One region of the Microbispora sp. H10949 genome, then DNA from elsewhere that is predicted to be linked to it. Evidence: riboswitches for the same ligand, from Rfam matches in the RefSeq annotation. Region 1 holds a riboswitch; the other holds the start of a gene.
The links. Region 1 has a riboswitch for cyclic di-AMP ahead of HHX40_RS01585 (C40 family peptidase). Riboswitches for the same ligand answer to the same signal wherever they lie in the genome.
Positions count from the first base shown of each region.

Region 2: another riboswitch for cyclic di-AMP. It lies ahead of HHX40_RS15925 (glycoside hydrolase family 25 protein); the one in region 1 lies ahead of HHX40_RS01585 (C40 family peptidase).

Region 1 is NZ_JABBWZ010000001.1:350,971-358,097, reverse strand. Features, by position in the region: gene HHX40_RS01605 (cellulose binding domain-containing protein) at 1-526, opposite strand, end outside; gene HHX40_RS01600 (GNAT family N-acetyltransferase) at 771-1,355, opposite strand; gene HHX40_RS01595 (NYN domain-containing protein) at 1,653-2,969, shown strand; gene HHX40_RS01590 (C40 family peptidase) at 3,105-4,064, shown strand; cyclic di-AMP (ydaO/yuaA leader) riboswitch at 4,370-4,530, shown strand; gene HHX40_RS01585 (C40 family peptidase) at 4,601-5,140, shown strand; gene HHX40_RS01580 (hypothetical protein) at 5,218-6,255, shown strand; gene HHX40_RS01575 (glycosyltransferase family 4 protein) at 6,379-7,127, shown strand, end outside.
Region 2 is NZ_JABBWZ010000005.1:520,666-527,792, forward strand. Features, by position in the region: gene secD (protein translocase subunit SecD) at 1-1,971, shown strand, start outside; gene HHX40_RS15925 (glycoside hydrolase family 25 protein) at 2,048-2,785, opposite strand; cyclic di-AMP (ydaO/yuaA leader) riboswitch at 2,799-2,942, opposite strand; gene HHX40_RS15930 (flavin reductase family protein) at 3,236-3,823, shown strand; gene HHX40_RS15935 (alpha/beta hydrolase) at 3,916-5,619, shown strand; gene HHX40_RS15940 (TetR/AcrR family transcriptional regulator) at 5,605-6,195, opposite strand; gene HHX40_RS15945 (NAD(P)H-binding protein) at 6,271-7,119, shown strand; partial or broken gene HHX40_RS37715 (hypothetical protein) at 7,044-7,127, shown strand, end outside.

The sequences.
Region 1 (7,127 bases):
TCGACGTGGGGGTCGAGGTGGGTGTCGACGTCGGGGTCGACGACGGCGTCCATGTAGGGGTGGCCTGGGGGGTGCGCGTGGGGGTCGCGCTCGGGCTGACCTTGATGGTGGTGCAGGTGACGCCGTTCAGGGTGAACGAGGTCGGGTTGGGGTTGGCGCCGGACCAGGTGCCGTTGAAGCCGATCAGCACCGAGTCACCGGTGGCGATGGCGGCGTTGTAGTCCACGTTCGTGGCGGTGACGTTCTGCCCGCTCTGGCTGTAGGTGGCCGACCAGCCGACGTCGACCTTCTGGCCGGGGTCGAGGAAGGCGAACCCGAGGGTCCAGCCGTTGATCGCGCTGCCCGAGTTCTGGATCGTGATGCTCGCGCTGAACCCGTGCCACCACTCGCCGGCGGTGTAGGTCACGGCGCAACCGGTCGCGGCCTGGGCGGGCGCCGTGGCGACCAGCGCCGCCGCGGCGAAGGTGACCGCCGCCGCCCCGGCGGCCAGGCGAGCCACACGGGCCCGGGGGATGGTGGGGCGCATCGAATCTCCTCAGTGACGTGTGACGCCGTGCCGAGGCCCGGGAGGTGCCCGCCCCGACCGGCGACGGCCGGTCGGCCCCCCGCCGCCGCGGAGCCGCGTTCGAAGTGCCCGTACCGTAAGTTTCACCAGGGGGTTAGTCAACGCGTCAAACTTATTCCGCGCAGTGTGCTGTGGGAACGCCTGAAACGAGCGGCCCGTTCTTTCATTTCCCGCCCGCCAGGGGCCGAAGGCGGGCGGGCGCGCGTCAGGCTCCGGGCCCGGGGGAGGCGGCGGGGGACGCCCGCCACTCGCGCGCCAGCATCCCGTAGATCAGTTCGTCGCTCCACGCGCCGGCGAAGAACTCGTTCTCAACCAGACGGGCCTCCAGGCGCATGCCGAGCCGTTCCATCAACCGGGCGGACGAGGTGTTGCGCGCGTCGCAGTTGCCGTGGATCCGGTGCAGCCCGAGGCCCTCGAACCCGATGCGGAGAATCTCCCGGGCCGCCTCCGTCGCGAGGCCCCGGCCCTGGCAGGCCGGGTTGAAGACGAAGCCGATCTCGCCCTGGCGGTGCTCCCGGCTGCGCAGGAACAACGTGAGGTCCCCGATCACCGGCCCTCCGCCGCTCAGCGCGACGGCCACGCTGAGCGCGTCGCCGTCCGCGCCGAGACTCCCGCAGGCGATCTTCCGGTCGAGCGCCGCCTTCGTCTCCTCCCGCGTACGGGCGTCCCAGTAGAGGTAACGCGTGACCTCGGGAAGCGAGTGGAAGGCGTGCAGGTCGTCGAGGTCCGCCTCCGTGAAGGGACGCAGGACCAGCCGGGGGGTGATGATCGGGTAAGGCGGGGTGAACACGCCGACGAGCGTACGGACCGGACCGCGGCACGCGCCAGCGGACCGCCGCCCGGCCCGGTGACAGATCATGAACAGGACATGGACACGGTGCGACGGCCGTACCCTTGAAGAAGGACAAGAACAGAGGACTGTCTCGCAGATCTTGCCGCGTGAGGGGCGCCGGACCGGCGCGCCGCGAGGCCTCGCCTCGTGGAGCCCGGTCCCGGATTCTCACACCGGGGGCGACAGCACCGCGAGGCGCCGCCGGGCGATCCCGGCCGGCGACAGGTCTGCAGGACACGGCCGAGGAGCGACGAGATGAGTTCAGCCGGAGAAGGCCTGTCTCGTCCGTTGCCGGAGCAGGTCCGCTTACACGTGGTGGAGGTCGCGGCGCAGGTGCTGGGCACGATGCCCGCCGCGTCCGTGCCGCCGCCGCTGCGCGGCATCGCCAGGTTCGACCCGCGCAAGCGCGCCCGCCTGGGCAGCGCGCCGATCGCGGCCCAGCTGGAGAACGACAAGGAGTTCCGCGAGCAGGTCGCCGAGGCGCTGGAGGCGGCCTGGCCCGAGCTGGTGGCGAGTCTCGCCGAGGGGACGGTGCCGCCGGCGGCCGAGCCGGTGCTGGTCGCGGCGGCGGCCTATCTGACCCGGCCGCCCGGCTGGCCGGACCTGGTCGAGCAGGCGCGGGCCGACCTGGAGCAGTCGGCCGCGGCGGGCACGCAGCGGGAGCAGGCGGAGACGCGGCTGCGCGAGCAGCTCGCGGCGCAGCGCGCGTCCGCCAAGGAGGAGATCGACCGGGTTCGCGAGCAGCTCAAGGCGGCCCGCGCGGAGAACTCCGACCTGAGACGCAAGCTGCACGACGCGCGTGAGCGGGTCAAGGCGGCCGAGGCCAGGGCGGCCGAGCTGGAGGCCGAGACGGCCGAGGCGCGAGCCAGGTCGGCGAGCGCCAACGGCGCGGCGGAGACCGAGCTGCGCAGGCTCAGGGAGCGCCTGGCGGACACCGAGCGCCAGCTTGAGGCCAACCGCCGCGCCGCCCGCGAGGGCCGCAGCATGGAGGACGCCCGCGTACGGGTGCTGCTGGACGCCCTGCAGGACGCTGCCGCGGGGCTGCGCAAGGAGCTCGGCCTGCCGACCACCATCAACAGACCGGCCGACTACGTGAGCGCGATCGTGCCGGGCGAGCCCGGCGTGACGGCGGTGCCCGCGCGGGCGCTGGCGAACGACGACCCCCAGCTCCTCGACCAGCTCCTCGCCCTCCCCAACCTGCACCTGATCGTCGACGGCTACAACGTGACCAAGACCGGCTATCCGTCGCTGACCCTCGCCGACCAGCGCGCCCGCCTGCTCACCGGGCTGGGCGGCCTCGCCGTGCAGGCGCGCGTGGAAGTGACGTGCGTCTTCGACGGCGCCGAGCTGAACGGGCCCGTGCAGGTCTCCGCGCCGCGCGGGGTGCGGGTGATGTTCAGCGCGCCCGGCGAGATCGCCGACGACCTGATCCGCACGCTCGTGCGCGCCGAGCCGCCGGGGCGCGGCATCGCCGTCGTCTCCTCCGACCGCGAGGTGGCCGAGTCCGTGCGCCGCATGGGCGCCCGGCCGGTGCCCTCGCTCCTGCTGCTGCGGCGTCTCGGCCGCGGCTGATCCCGGCCGGCACGCTCCGTACGAGAGCCGATCCGGTGAGTGATGACTGCCGCGAATAGCTGCGAATAGGTTGAAGCGTCAAGATCGCCTAGATAGAGTCGCGCCGCAGGTTTCGTTGATCCCGAGGGGGCCCGAGTGCAAGGGCGTGTGCCGGTGGCCGCCGTTTTGGCCGCCGTGGTCCTGCTGACGCCGCTGACGGGCGCGCAGGCCGATCCAAAGCCCACCCTTGCCCAGGCCAAGGCGAAGCTGAACCGGCTGAACGCGCAGGCGGACAAACTCGTGGACCGCTACAACGCGGCCAGTGAGAAGTGGAAGTCGGCCAGGAAGAAGTACCTGGCGCTGAACGACGACTACAAGAAGCAGAACGCGCGGGTCGAGGCGCTGCGCTCGGGGCTGGTGACGATGGCGGTCAGCAGCTACCAGGTGGGCGGCATCGGGACGTGGGGCGTCTTCTACAACCCCGATCCCGACACCATGCTCAGCGGTCTCGCCACGTACAACCACATCTCCGCCGAGCGCATCGGGCGGCTCCAGCAGTACGAGGGCGCGATCCAGGGCCTGAAGGACCGGCGGAACGAGACGAAGACCGTCTACGCCGAGGCCACCAAGGTCAGGGACGAGCTCGCCGACGAGAAGAAGAAGGTCGACAAGCTCGTCAACGAGCAGATGAAGCTGCTCCGCTCGCTCGGCACCTACAACCCCGGCAACCCCAACAGCGCGGGCGTCGCCTACAAGGGCCCGGCGTCGGGTAACGCCCTGTCGGCGCTCCAGTTCGCCTACAAGCAGGTCGGCAAGCCGTACCGCTACGGGGGGAGCGGGCCGGACTCCTGGGACTGCTCCGGCCTCGTCCAGGCCTCCTGGGCGGCGGGAGGGGTCAGCCTGCCGCGTACGAGCTACGAGCAGTGGGCGTGGGGCGCGAGCCGCCGCGTGTCGCTCGACGCGCTCCAGGCGGGCGATCTGCTCTTCCACGCGGGCTTCGGCCACGTGGGCCTGTACGCGGGGGACGGCAAGGTCGTCCACGCTCCGCAGACCGGCGACGTTGTGAAGATTGTCACACTGGCGGACTACCACGCGATCGGCGCCGTCCGCCCCTGAGCCCGCGATGTGATCTTTGTTCCGGCTGTGAGCTAAGTGCCTTATTTGGACATTGCGATGGCTGATGTGAGCAGAGTCACACTTGGTCTTCTGTGACGTGGGTAAGCTGCGGTTTCTCGCGCGCGGCCGTCGTTATCCGATCTTTATGCGCCGGGATGGCTTTGCCGGGAGCCGCCTGATCTGGGTAGCTTCTGGGCCGCGGTGAGCACGCCTCGCCGCGGCGAGCCCGGTCCGGCCGGCCGGGCCCGCGTCATCCACCGTCGCCGGCGCCGTCCGTCTACTTGCTCCCCCAGGGGATTTCGGGCGCCGACGACCTGCCGAGTCCGTGCAGTCAGGAGGCACGGAGCCGGGGAACCATCGACCTTCCTCGCGAAGGTCCGGGGTGAATCGGCGCGTCCACGCGCCGTAGGGCGACTTCCCCGCCCGAACCCGTCAGCTAACCCGGTAGGCGTACGCGGAAGATCCAAGGAGAGATCCTGTCTACCACCCCCGCTAGCCTGTCCCGCCTTGCCCGAATTGCCCTTGGGGGTGCCGCTTTGACGGCATCCGTGGGAGTCGCCGGTGCGCAGCCGGCGTCGGCAGACCCGGTGACGGTCACGGTCATCAAGGTGACCACGGAGACGAACACGAGGGCCGCCACCACCGCGGCGGCCAAGAAGGCCACGAAGAAGGCGGCCGTCAAGCGGAAGAAGCTCAGCCGGGCCGCGCTCCAGCTGGCCAAGGCGCAGCGAGCGGTCAGGACCGCGAGGAAGCACATCGGCGACCCCTACCGCTACGGGGCCAGCGGTCCCGGCTCGTTCGACTGCTCGGGCCTGGTCACCTACGCCTGGCGCAAGGCCGGCGTACGGCTGCCGCGCACGACGTGGTCCATCCGCAGCGCCGTACGGAAGAAGGTGTCCTGGGGCCACTTCAAGCCCGGCGACCTCATCTTCACCAGCGGCGGCGGCCACGTCGGCATGTACGTCGGGCACGGCAGGATGATCCACGCCCCGCACAGCGGCACGCGGGTCAGGATCGACAGGCTCGACTCCTACCGCAGGGCGACCTTCGTGGGCGCCGTACGCCCCGGCGCCTGATCCGTCCCCCCGGTGCCGAGCCCGTCGTCGCCGGCACCGCTCCACGGCTCCGTTCCCCTTCACAGGTGGGCGGAGCCGTGGCGTTCCCTCGTTACGATGCTCCCCATGGCCTCGGTCCCGCCGGCGCCGCGCCCGCCCATCCCGTACGGCAGGCCCTCGCGAGCGCCGAGGGCCTGGTGAGGACGCGCGGCGGACGGTCGGCGTCCGTGGCCGTCGTGCTGGCCGCGCTGCTGGCCGGTACGGCCGCCGCCGCACCGCCCGACCCCCTGTCGCCCCTGCTGTCCCAGGCCCGCGTCGCCGTGCGCGAGCAGCCCGGCATGTGGACGGGGGCCTCCGTCGCCCGCGGCGAGCGCGCCGTCGTCGTCGGCGCGCCGCGAAGGCTGGTCGCCGAGGTCGCCCGGCTGGCCGGCCGGGCCGACCGCACGGTCACGAGGGTCTGGGGAGAGCACGGCGGCGCGGTGATCCTCGTGCCCCGCACGGAGGAGCAGGCGGCCGTCCTGGCCGCCCCCGCGGTGGTCGGCGGTCTGGCGGCCGTCGCGACCGGCGACCGGGTGATCGTGCAGCCCGCCGCGTTCGCCCGCCTGTCCGCGATCGGCCGCCAGGTCGTCGTGACCCACGAGCTCACGCACGTCGCGGCCTCCGGGCCCCGCACGGTGCCGATGTGGCTCCTGGAGGGCTTCGCCGACTACGTGGGCTACCTCGACAGCGGCCTGCCCGTTCATGTGGTCGCGGCCGAACTCGCCGCGGAGCTGGCCGCGGACCCGCGGGCCGGCGGCGGAGCCGGAGCGGAAGGCGCCCCACAGGCCGGCACCGAGGCCGGTACTGCGCCCGGCGCCGAGGCCGGTACCGGGGCCGGCGCGGCGGCCGGGACGCCCCTGGCCCGCCTGCCGGAACCCGCGGACTTCGCCGCCAGGCCCGCCCAGGCGTACGAGGAGGCCTGGCTGGCCTGCCGTTACATCGCCGCCCGCTTCGGCGAGCGGAGGCTGGTCGCCCTCTACCGTGCCGCGCTGCGCGAGGACGCCGACGCCGCGCTGCGGAACGTCCTCGGGCTGACCACCGCCGAGCTGACCCGCCTCTGGCGGTCCTCCGTACGGGCCGAGCTGGCCCGGTCCTGATCACGGCCCTGATTCCGGTCCTGGTTCCGGGGCGGGCGAGCGGCGGGAGGGGCCTGCGAGAATGCGATCTCGGGCGGGCCGCGTGGCCGTGGACCGCCCGCCGCGCCGATACCGGGGGTGAGGATGGCGAACAGGACGTTGATCGTCACGAACGACTTCCCGCCCAGACCGGGAGGCATCCAGGCGTTCGTGCACGGCCTCGCCTCCCGCAGGCCGCCCGGCTCGGTCGTCGTGTACGCGCCGCGGTGGAAGGGGTGCGAGGAGTTCGACGCCCGCCAGCCGTACGAGGTGGTCCGTCATCCCTCGACCCTCATGCTGCCGACGCGCGCGGTGGCGGGCAGGGCGGCGGCGCTGGTCGAGGACGGCGCCACCGTCGTCTTCGGCGCCGCCGCGCCGCTCGGCCTGCTCGCTCCCGCCCTGCGTGCCGCCGGCGCGGCGCGGATCGTCATGCTGACGCACGGGCACGAGGCGTCCTGGGCGCGGCTGCCCGGCGCCCGCGGCGTGCTGCGCCGGATCGGGACGGGCGCCGACGTCGTGACCTACCTCGGCGAGTACACGCGCGGCCTGCTCGCCCCGGTGATCCCGGCGCCCCGGCTCGTACGGCTCGCTCCGGGCGTGGACACCGGCGCCTTCCGTCCCGGCGCGGGCGGAGAGCGCGTCCGGGCGGCGCTCGGCCTGGGAGACCGGCCGGTGGTCGTCTGCGTCTCCCGGCTGGTGCCCCGCAAGGGGCAGGACGTCCTGCTGCGAGCCTGGCCGCACGTCCTGCGGCGGGTGCCCGGAGCGGTGCTGCTGCTGGTCGGCGGGGGGCCCTCGCGGCGGTCGCTGGAGCGGGCGGTCGCCGGCGCCGGGCCGCGCGGGTCGGTGGTGATCAC
Region 2 (7,127 bases), on a different contig from region 1:
GTGCTCGACCCGCGCGAGGCCGCCGAGGTCATCGGCAAGACCGCCCAGCTCAACTTCCACCCGGTGCTCGGCCCGGCCGGGGACGGCGACAAGGACGCGATCGCCGACGAGAGCGGCCAGAAGCTGAAGCTCGGGCCGGTCGCCCTCAGCGGGGCCGGCGTCACCGACGCCGCCGCCGGCACCGACCCCCAGCTCGGGCCCGGCTGGTTCGTGACGATCGACTTCCGGGAGGCGGGCCCCTGGCGGGAGCTGACCGGCAAGGCGGCCTGCGAGCCGATCGGCGATCCCAGGCGCAGGGTCGCCATCGTGCTCGACAACGAGATCATCTCCTCGCCCCAGGTGAACGAGACCGTGACCTGCGGGGCGGGCATCCCCGGCGGCACCACCCAGATCACCGGGTCGTTCTCCGCCGAGGAGGCGCAGAACCTCGCCGTGCTCGTCAAGGGCGGGTCGCTCCCGGTGCCCTTGGAGCTGGTCGAGCAGCGTACGGTCGGCCCGACCCTCGGCGCCGACGCGATCGCGGCGAGCGCCAAGGCGGGCGTCGCCGGGGTGATCCTCACCGCGGTGTTCATCGGCCTCGTCTACCGCCTGGTGGGCCTGCTGGCCGCGGTCGCGCTGGCCTGCTACGGGCTGATCTCGTACGCGGGACTGGTGGCGATGGGCGCCACGCTCACGCTGCCCGGCCTCGCCGGGTTCGTCCTGGCGATCGGCATGGCCGTGGACGCCAACGTACTGGTCTTCGAACGGGCCAGGGAGGAGTACGGCGCGGCGCCCCGCCGGGGCCTCAAGGCCGCCCTGGACCGGGGGTTCAAGAAAGCCTGGAGCGCGGTCGCCGACTCCAACATCACCACCCTGCTCGCCGCCGGGCTGCTGTTCTGGCTGGCGTCGGGGCCGGTGAAGGGCTTCGGCGTGACGCTGGCGATCGGCGTGCTCGCCTCGCTGATCTCGGCCATGCTGATCACCCGGGTGCTCGCCGCCGCCCTGATCGGCAGGTTCGGCCCGGGGGTGTCGGGCCTCGGCTCGATCGGACGGGTCAGGACCTGGCTGACCCGGCGGAACCCCGACCTGATGCGGGCGGGGCGGCGCTGGCTCGCCGTCGCGGCCGGGCTGCTCGTGCTGGTGGGCGCGGGGCTGGTCACCCGCGGCCTGAACTACGGCGTCGAGTTCACCGGCGGGCGGATCGTGGAGTTCGGCACGAGCGGGCCGGTCGACGTCGCCGCGGCCCGGCGGGCGGTGTCGGACGCCGGGTTCCCCACGGCCGTCGTGCAGCGGTCGGACGACGCGATCTCCGTACGGACCGGGCAGATCACCGCCGACGACGTCGTCCGCGTCGAGGAGGCCCTGGACCGGCGCGTCGGGGAGGTCACCAAGCAGCGCGACGAGCTCGTCGGGCCGAGCCTGGGCGCGGAGCTGCGCCGCAACGCGCTCATCGCGCTCGGCGTCGCGCTCGCGGCCCAGCTCGCCTACCTGGCGTTCCGGTTCCGGTGGACGTTCGGCGCCGCCGCCGTGGTGGCGCTGTTCGTGGACGCGGCCGTCGTCGTGGGCACGTTCGCCTGGCTGGGCAAGCCGATCGACGGCGTCTTCCTCGCCGCGATGCTGACGATCATCGGGTACTCGGTCAACGACAAGGTCGTGCTCTTCGACCGGGTCCGCGAGCTGTGGCCGGTGTCACGGGGGACGCCCTTCGGGCGGGTGGTGAACACGGCGATCCTGCAGACCGTGCCGCGTACGGTGAACACGGGGCTCGGCGCGCTGTTCATCCTGGCGGCGCTGGCGGTGTTCGGCGGCGACTCGCTGCGCGACTTCGCGATCGCCCTGCTGATCGGCATCGTGGCGGGCACGCTGTCGTCGTCGTTCGTGGCGGGGCCGGCGGCGATCGAGCTGGAGAGGCGCGCCGGTCAACCGCCGCCCGCACCCGCCGCTCCGCGTCGCCGGCCCGTGGCCCGCGACGGATCGGGCGCGGTGGTCTGAAGTGGTCGGAAATAGTGTGAAATCGGACTGAGGATGGTCCCGGGGCGGGCGGCGCCCGCCCCGGGACCACGGAGCCTCAGTGGCGGCCGAGGGCGCGCAGCTCGAGAGGGCTCAGCGCGGAGACGTTCTGGTCGATCGGCGAGTCGGTGTACTGGTGGATCGCCCAGCTCTTCCAGTCGGCCGGCGGGGTGATGTCGCCCGGGTTCCGGCTGTAGTGGGCCACCCACAGCGGATAGTCGCCCAGGCCGCGGCCGTACTTGTCGGCGAAGTTCCAGCCGCTGTAGAACATCGGCCGGACGCCGGTCTTGGCGGTCACGTACTCCAGCCATTTCCTGGCCCAGGCGTTGACGCGCTGCACCGACTGGCCGTCGGCGGTCTCCAGGTCGAGGACGAGGATGTCGCCGGGCTTGCCCGGCTGCGCGTTCACCACGCGGAGGAAGTGGTCGGCCTCGGCGATCGGGTCGTTGGAGGGGTGGCCGTAGTGGTAGACGCCGCGGACGATCCCCTTCTTGTCCAGCTCCCGCCAGTGCCGGGGGAAGGACGAGTCGACCCAGTCCAGGCCTTCGGTCGCCTTGATGAAGCCGAACTGCGCCCGGCTGTTGATCCAGTCGTGGTCGGCCTCGTAGCCGGAGACGTCCTGGCCGTACGTGTGCGGGTTCGCGTAGGCGGGAGCGGGCGCGGCCGCGGTGGCGACGAGCGTGGCGGCGGTGAGGGTGGCCGTGCCGGCCGTGACCGCGAGTGCCGCCGCGGCGAGGGCGGCGCGCAGGCGGCGGGCGGAGGGCCGCCCGGCGGGAGAGAACCTGATGGTGGGCATGACGCGGTTGAGCTCCTTGCTTCCATGCCGCCTACCGGGTTAGCTGACGGGTTCGGGCAGGAAGTGCCCTACGGGCGCATCTGGGGGTCTGCGCGCCGATTCACCCCGAGAAGTGGGTCCCCGGCTCCGCGGAACGCGGACTCGGCGGCCGCGCGCACAGAAGAGCGCACGGTCCGGGCAACGACACGGCAACGGAGGCGACGCGGATGTCACCGGTACCCATGCCGTGGCACCTAAAGGTACATACAGCTCAACAATGGTGTAAACCTGACAAAACCTGTTTTTACCTGGGAAGACTCGTCATGCAGGGTGCCCCGTTGGACGGGATCCCGTGCGGCGCGGCGCCGAGGGGGTTTGTAAGTTCGTGACCTGAGCGCTGAGTCACCGGACCAGAGCCGCACCAGAGGCACGCACACCGGAGCCACCGGACCGCACGCGAGAGGTGAACCCATGACCGCAGCTTCCGCCGGCCCCGGCCTCGGCGACCCCGGCTCCGGAGACGCGCCGCCGCCGTCGCCCGCGGAGTTCCGGCGCGCGCTCGGGATGTTCGCGACCGGCGTGACCGTGGTCACGGGTCTCGACGACGGCGATCCGGTGGGGTTCGCCTGCCAGTCGTTCGCGTCGGTGTCGCTCGAACCACCGCTCGTGCTCTTCTGCGCCGACCACAAGGGCCGCGCCTGGCCGCGGATCAGGAAGTCCGGCCGCTTCTGCGTCAACGTCCTCGGCGAGGAGCAGGTCGACGTGTGCGCCAGGTTCGGATCGAGCAACGGCGACAAGTTCGCCGGGCTCGCCTGGGACCTGTCCCGCTGGGGCACGCCCGCCCTGCGGGACGTGCTGCTGCGCGTCCACGGCGAGGTCCGGGAGGTGCACGTGGCCGGAGACCACGACGTGGTGATCGGCCTCGTCCGAGAACTCGAACCCGTCCATCCGGAGCAGCGGCCGATGCTGTTCTTCCGCGGCAGGTTCGGCGTGTACCACGACGACCCCGCCGCGGCGCTCGGGCCCAACCTGTGGGGCTGGGGCGACCACTGGGGATGAGGCCGTGCAGGGGGCGGGACCGTGACCTGCCGGTGACTTGATAGCCTGCCTGCTCCGCGAGTTCGGCGGACAGGCGGTGAATCGGGGGCCTGATGCGGGAGGGGCGGGTACGGCTCGGCGGAGCGCTGGACACGGCCGGGATCCTGTTCGCCGCGATCTTCTTCTGCCTGTCCCTCACGCCGTCGCTGCTGCCCCGCTCGTGGCCGCTGCAGGGGATCATCGCGGGCGTGCTGACCGCGACCGGATACCTGGCCGGCGTGACCGCCGGCACCCTGGCCCGCCGGAGCGCCGCCCCGGTCGTCCGGCGGTATGCCGGGGCCCGGTGCGCGGGATGGCGCGAGGGGTGGCACCGTACGGGACGGCGGCGGGTCCGCCGTCTGGTCGCGACGTTCGGCTGCGGGCTGGGCGCCGCGTCGCTGGTCCTCGGCGTACGCGCCCAGAGGGCCATCTACCCGCTGATGGGGCTGCGCCCGCCGGAACGGCTCGGCTATCTCGGCGTGCCGTTCGTCGCGGCGGCGGTGTTCCTGCTCCTGCTGGCCGCCGCCAGGGCGCTGCGCGTCGCCGCCCGGGCGCTCGGAGGCGTGCTCGGCAGGTGGATCCCCGCCACGGCGGCGCGGCTGGCCGCGACGCTCGGCGTCGGCGTGCTGGCCGTCCTGCTGACCGACGGGATCCTCACCGAGGCCCTGCTCAGAGGGGCCGACAACAGCTTCGCGGCGATCAACAGCGAGACCGCGCCCGGCACCTCGCGGCCCCGGTCCGCCGCCGTCTCGGGCGGCCCCTCCTCCCTGGTCTCCTTCGCGTCGCTCGGCCTGGAGGGCCGGGCGTTCGTCGCAGGCGCCCCTACCGTCGGGGAACTCAGCGGTTTCACCGGGCGGCCCGCGCTCCCGCCGGTCCGGGTCTACGCGGGGCTCGACTCCGCCGTGACCGCCCGCGAGCGGGCCGCCCTCGCCGTACGGGAGCTCGACCGGACCGGCGCGTTCCGCCGGGCGGTGCTGTGCGTGATCACGACGACCGGCACGGGCTGGGTGGACCCCCAGGCCGCCGCCGCCCTGGAGTTCATGTACGGCGGGGACACCGCGCTGGTCTCGATGCAGTACTCCTACCTGCCGAGCTGGCTGTCCTTCCTGGTGGACCGCGAGCGCGTCACGGCGGCCGGGCGCGAGCTGTTCGGCCAGGTGTACGCCCGGTGGTCGCGGCTGCCCGCCGGTCACCGGCCCCGGCTGCTGGTGTTCGGGGAGAGCCTCGGGGCGTTCGGCGCGGAGTCGGCGTTCCGCGACGACCGCGACCTGCGCGAGCGCACCGACGGCGCGCTTTTCGTCGGGCCGCCCGACAGCAGCCCGCTGTGGCGGCGGTTCGTGGACGGCCGCGACCCGGGCAGCCGGGAGGTGCTGCCCGTCTACCGGGACGGCGAGACCGTGCGCTTCGCCAACGGGCCCGAGGACCTGCCCGCGCCCGCCTCCTGGGACGGGTCGCGGGTGGTCTATCTCCAGCATCCCTCCGATCCGATCGTGTGGTGGACCCCGCGACTGATCCTCGGCCGCCCGGACTGGCTGGAGGAACGGCGCGGCGGCGACGTGCTGCCCTGGATCCGCTGGTATCCGTTCGTCACGTTCTGGCAGGTCACCGCGGATCTGGTGTTCTCCCTCGACGCACCGCCCGGCCACGGGCACGACTACGACGGCGAGGTGGCCGCCGCCTGGGCGCGGATCGCGCCGCCGGCCGGCTGGGACGACGCGCGGACGACGGCCCTGACCACGCTCCTGTCCCGGAGCGGGGCCGGCTCAGCCGGGCAGTGAGCCGAGCCAGCCGAGCAGCCGGTCGCCCTCACGCTTCATGATCTCGGGATCGCGCAGCGCGTTGGCCAGCAGCGACATGCCCTGATAGGCGCTCACCAGGGTCAGCGCGAGCCCGTCGGGCTCGGGCAGGCCCAGCTCGCGGAACTGGCGCTCGGCCCAGTCGAGCAGCAGCCGGATCACCCTCCCCGCCTCCGCGTCCAGCCCGCCCTCACCGCGCTTGTCCAGCTCGGCGGCGAGCGTGCCGGTCGGGCAGCCCCATCGCGCCGCGACGTCGCGCTGCCCGATCCAGGTCTCCACCAGCCCTTTGAGGCGCTCACGCGGATCGGGCAGCCGCTCCAGCCGTCCGGTGAGCTCCGCGAGATGCCGGGCGTGTTCGTCCAGCGCGGCGGCGACCAGCTCGTCCTTGGTCTTGAAGTAGTAGTACACGTTGCCCACCGGGACGCCGGCGGCGCGGGCGATGTCGGCGATGGTGGTGCGCTCGGCGCCCTGCCGGTGCACCACCTCGGCGGCGGCCGCCGTGAGCCGCCGCCGCTTGGCGCTCGCGGCCCCCGCGCGGGAAACGGTCGAGTCAGTCACCTGACTGACTATAGGCGCGTCCCGTGCTACGGTTCTCTCTGAGTCAGCCAACTAACTAAATTGAGGGAGATCATCATGATCGTCGTAACGGGAGCCACCGGGAACGTCGGCCGGGTCCTGGTCCGGCTCCTGGCGGAGGCGGGCGAGGACGTCACCGCCGTCGCCCGCCGCGTCTCGTCCGCCGATGTGCCCGAAGGCGTCCGTGCGGTCAGCGCGGACCTGGCCGATCCCGCCGGGCTGCGCCCCGCGCTGGAGGGGGCGGACGCGCTGTTCCTGGTGACGCCCGGCGACTACCTGGCCCTGGGCGGGAACGTGCGGCCGATCCTCCGCACCGCCGCGGAAGCCGGGGTGCGCCGGGTCGTCCTGCTGTCCTCCCAGTCCGCCGGGACGCGCCCGCTCTCCCCGGGTCACGGCATGCGGGCGCTGGAGGACGAGAGCGAGGTCAGGAACTCGGGGCTGGAGTGGACGATCCTGCGGCCGGGCGGCTTCGCCTCCAACGCCTTCGCCTGGGCGGAGTCCGTCCGCCTGCGCCGCACGGTGACCGCCCCGTTCGGAGACGTCGCGCTGCCCGTCATCGATCCCGGCGACATCGCCGAGGTCGCGGCGGCTGCCCTGCGGGAGCCCGGCCACGACGGCCGGGTCTACGAGCTCACCGGGCCGGAGCGGGTCTCTCCGCGTCAGATCGCCGCCGCGCTCGGCGACGCGCTCGGCGAGCCCGTACGGTTCGCCGAGCAGAGCCGCGACGAGGCACGCGCGATGATGGCGGCGTTCATGCCTGAGGAGGTGGCCGACGGCACCCTGGCCATCCTCGGCGATCCGACCCCCGGCGAACGGCGGGTCAGCCCGGAGGTCGAGCGGGTGCTCGGCCGCGCGCCGCGCCCGTTCTCGGACTGGGCGCGGCGCAACGCGGCCGCCTTCCGCTAGAGCAGGCG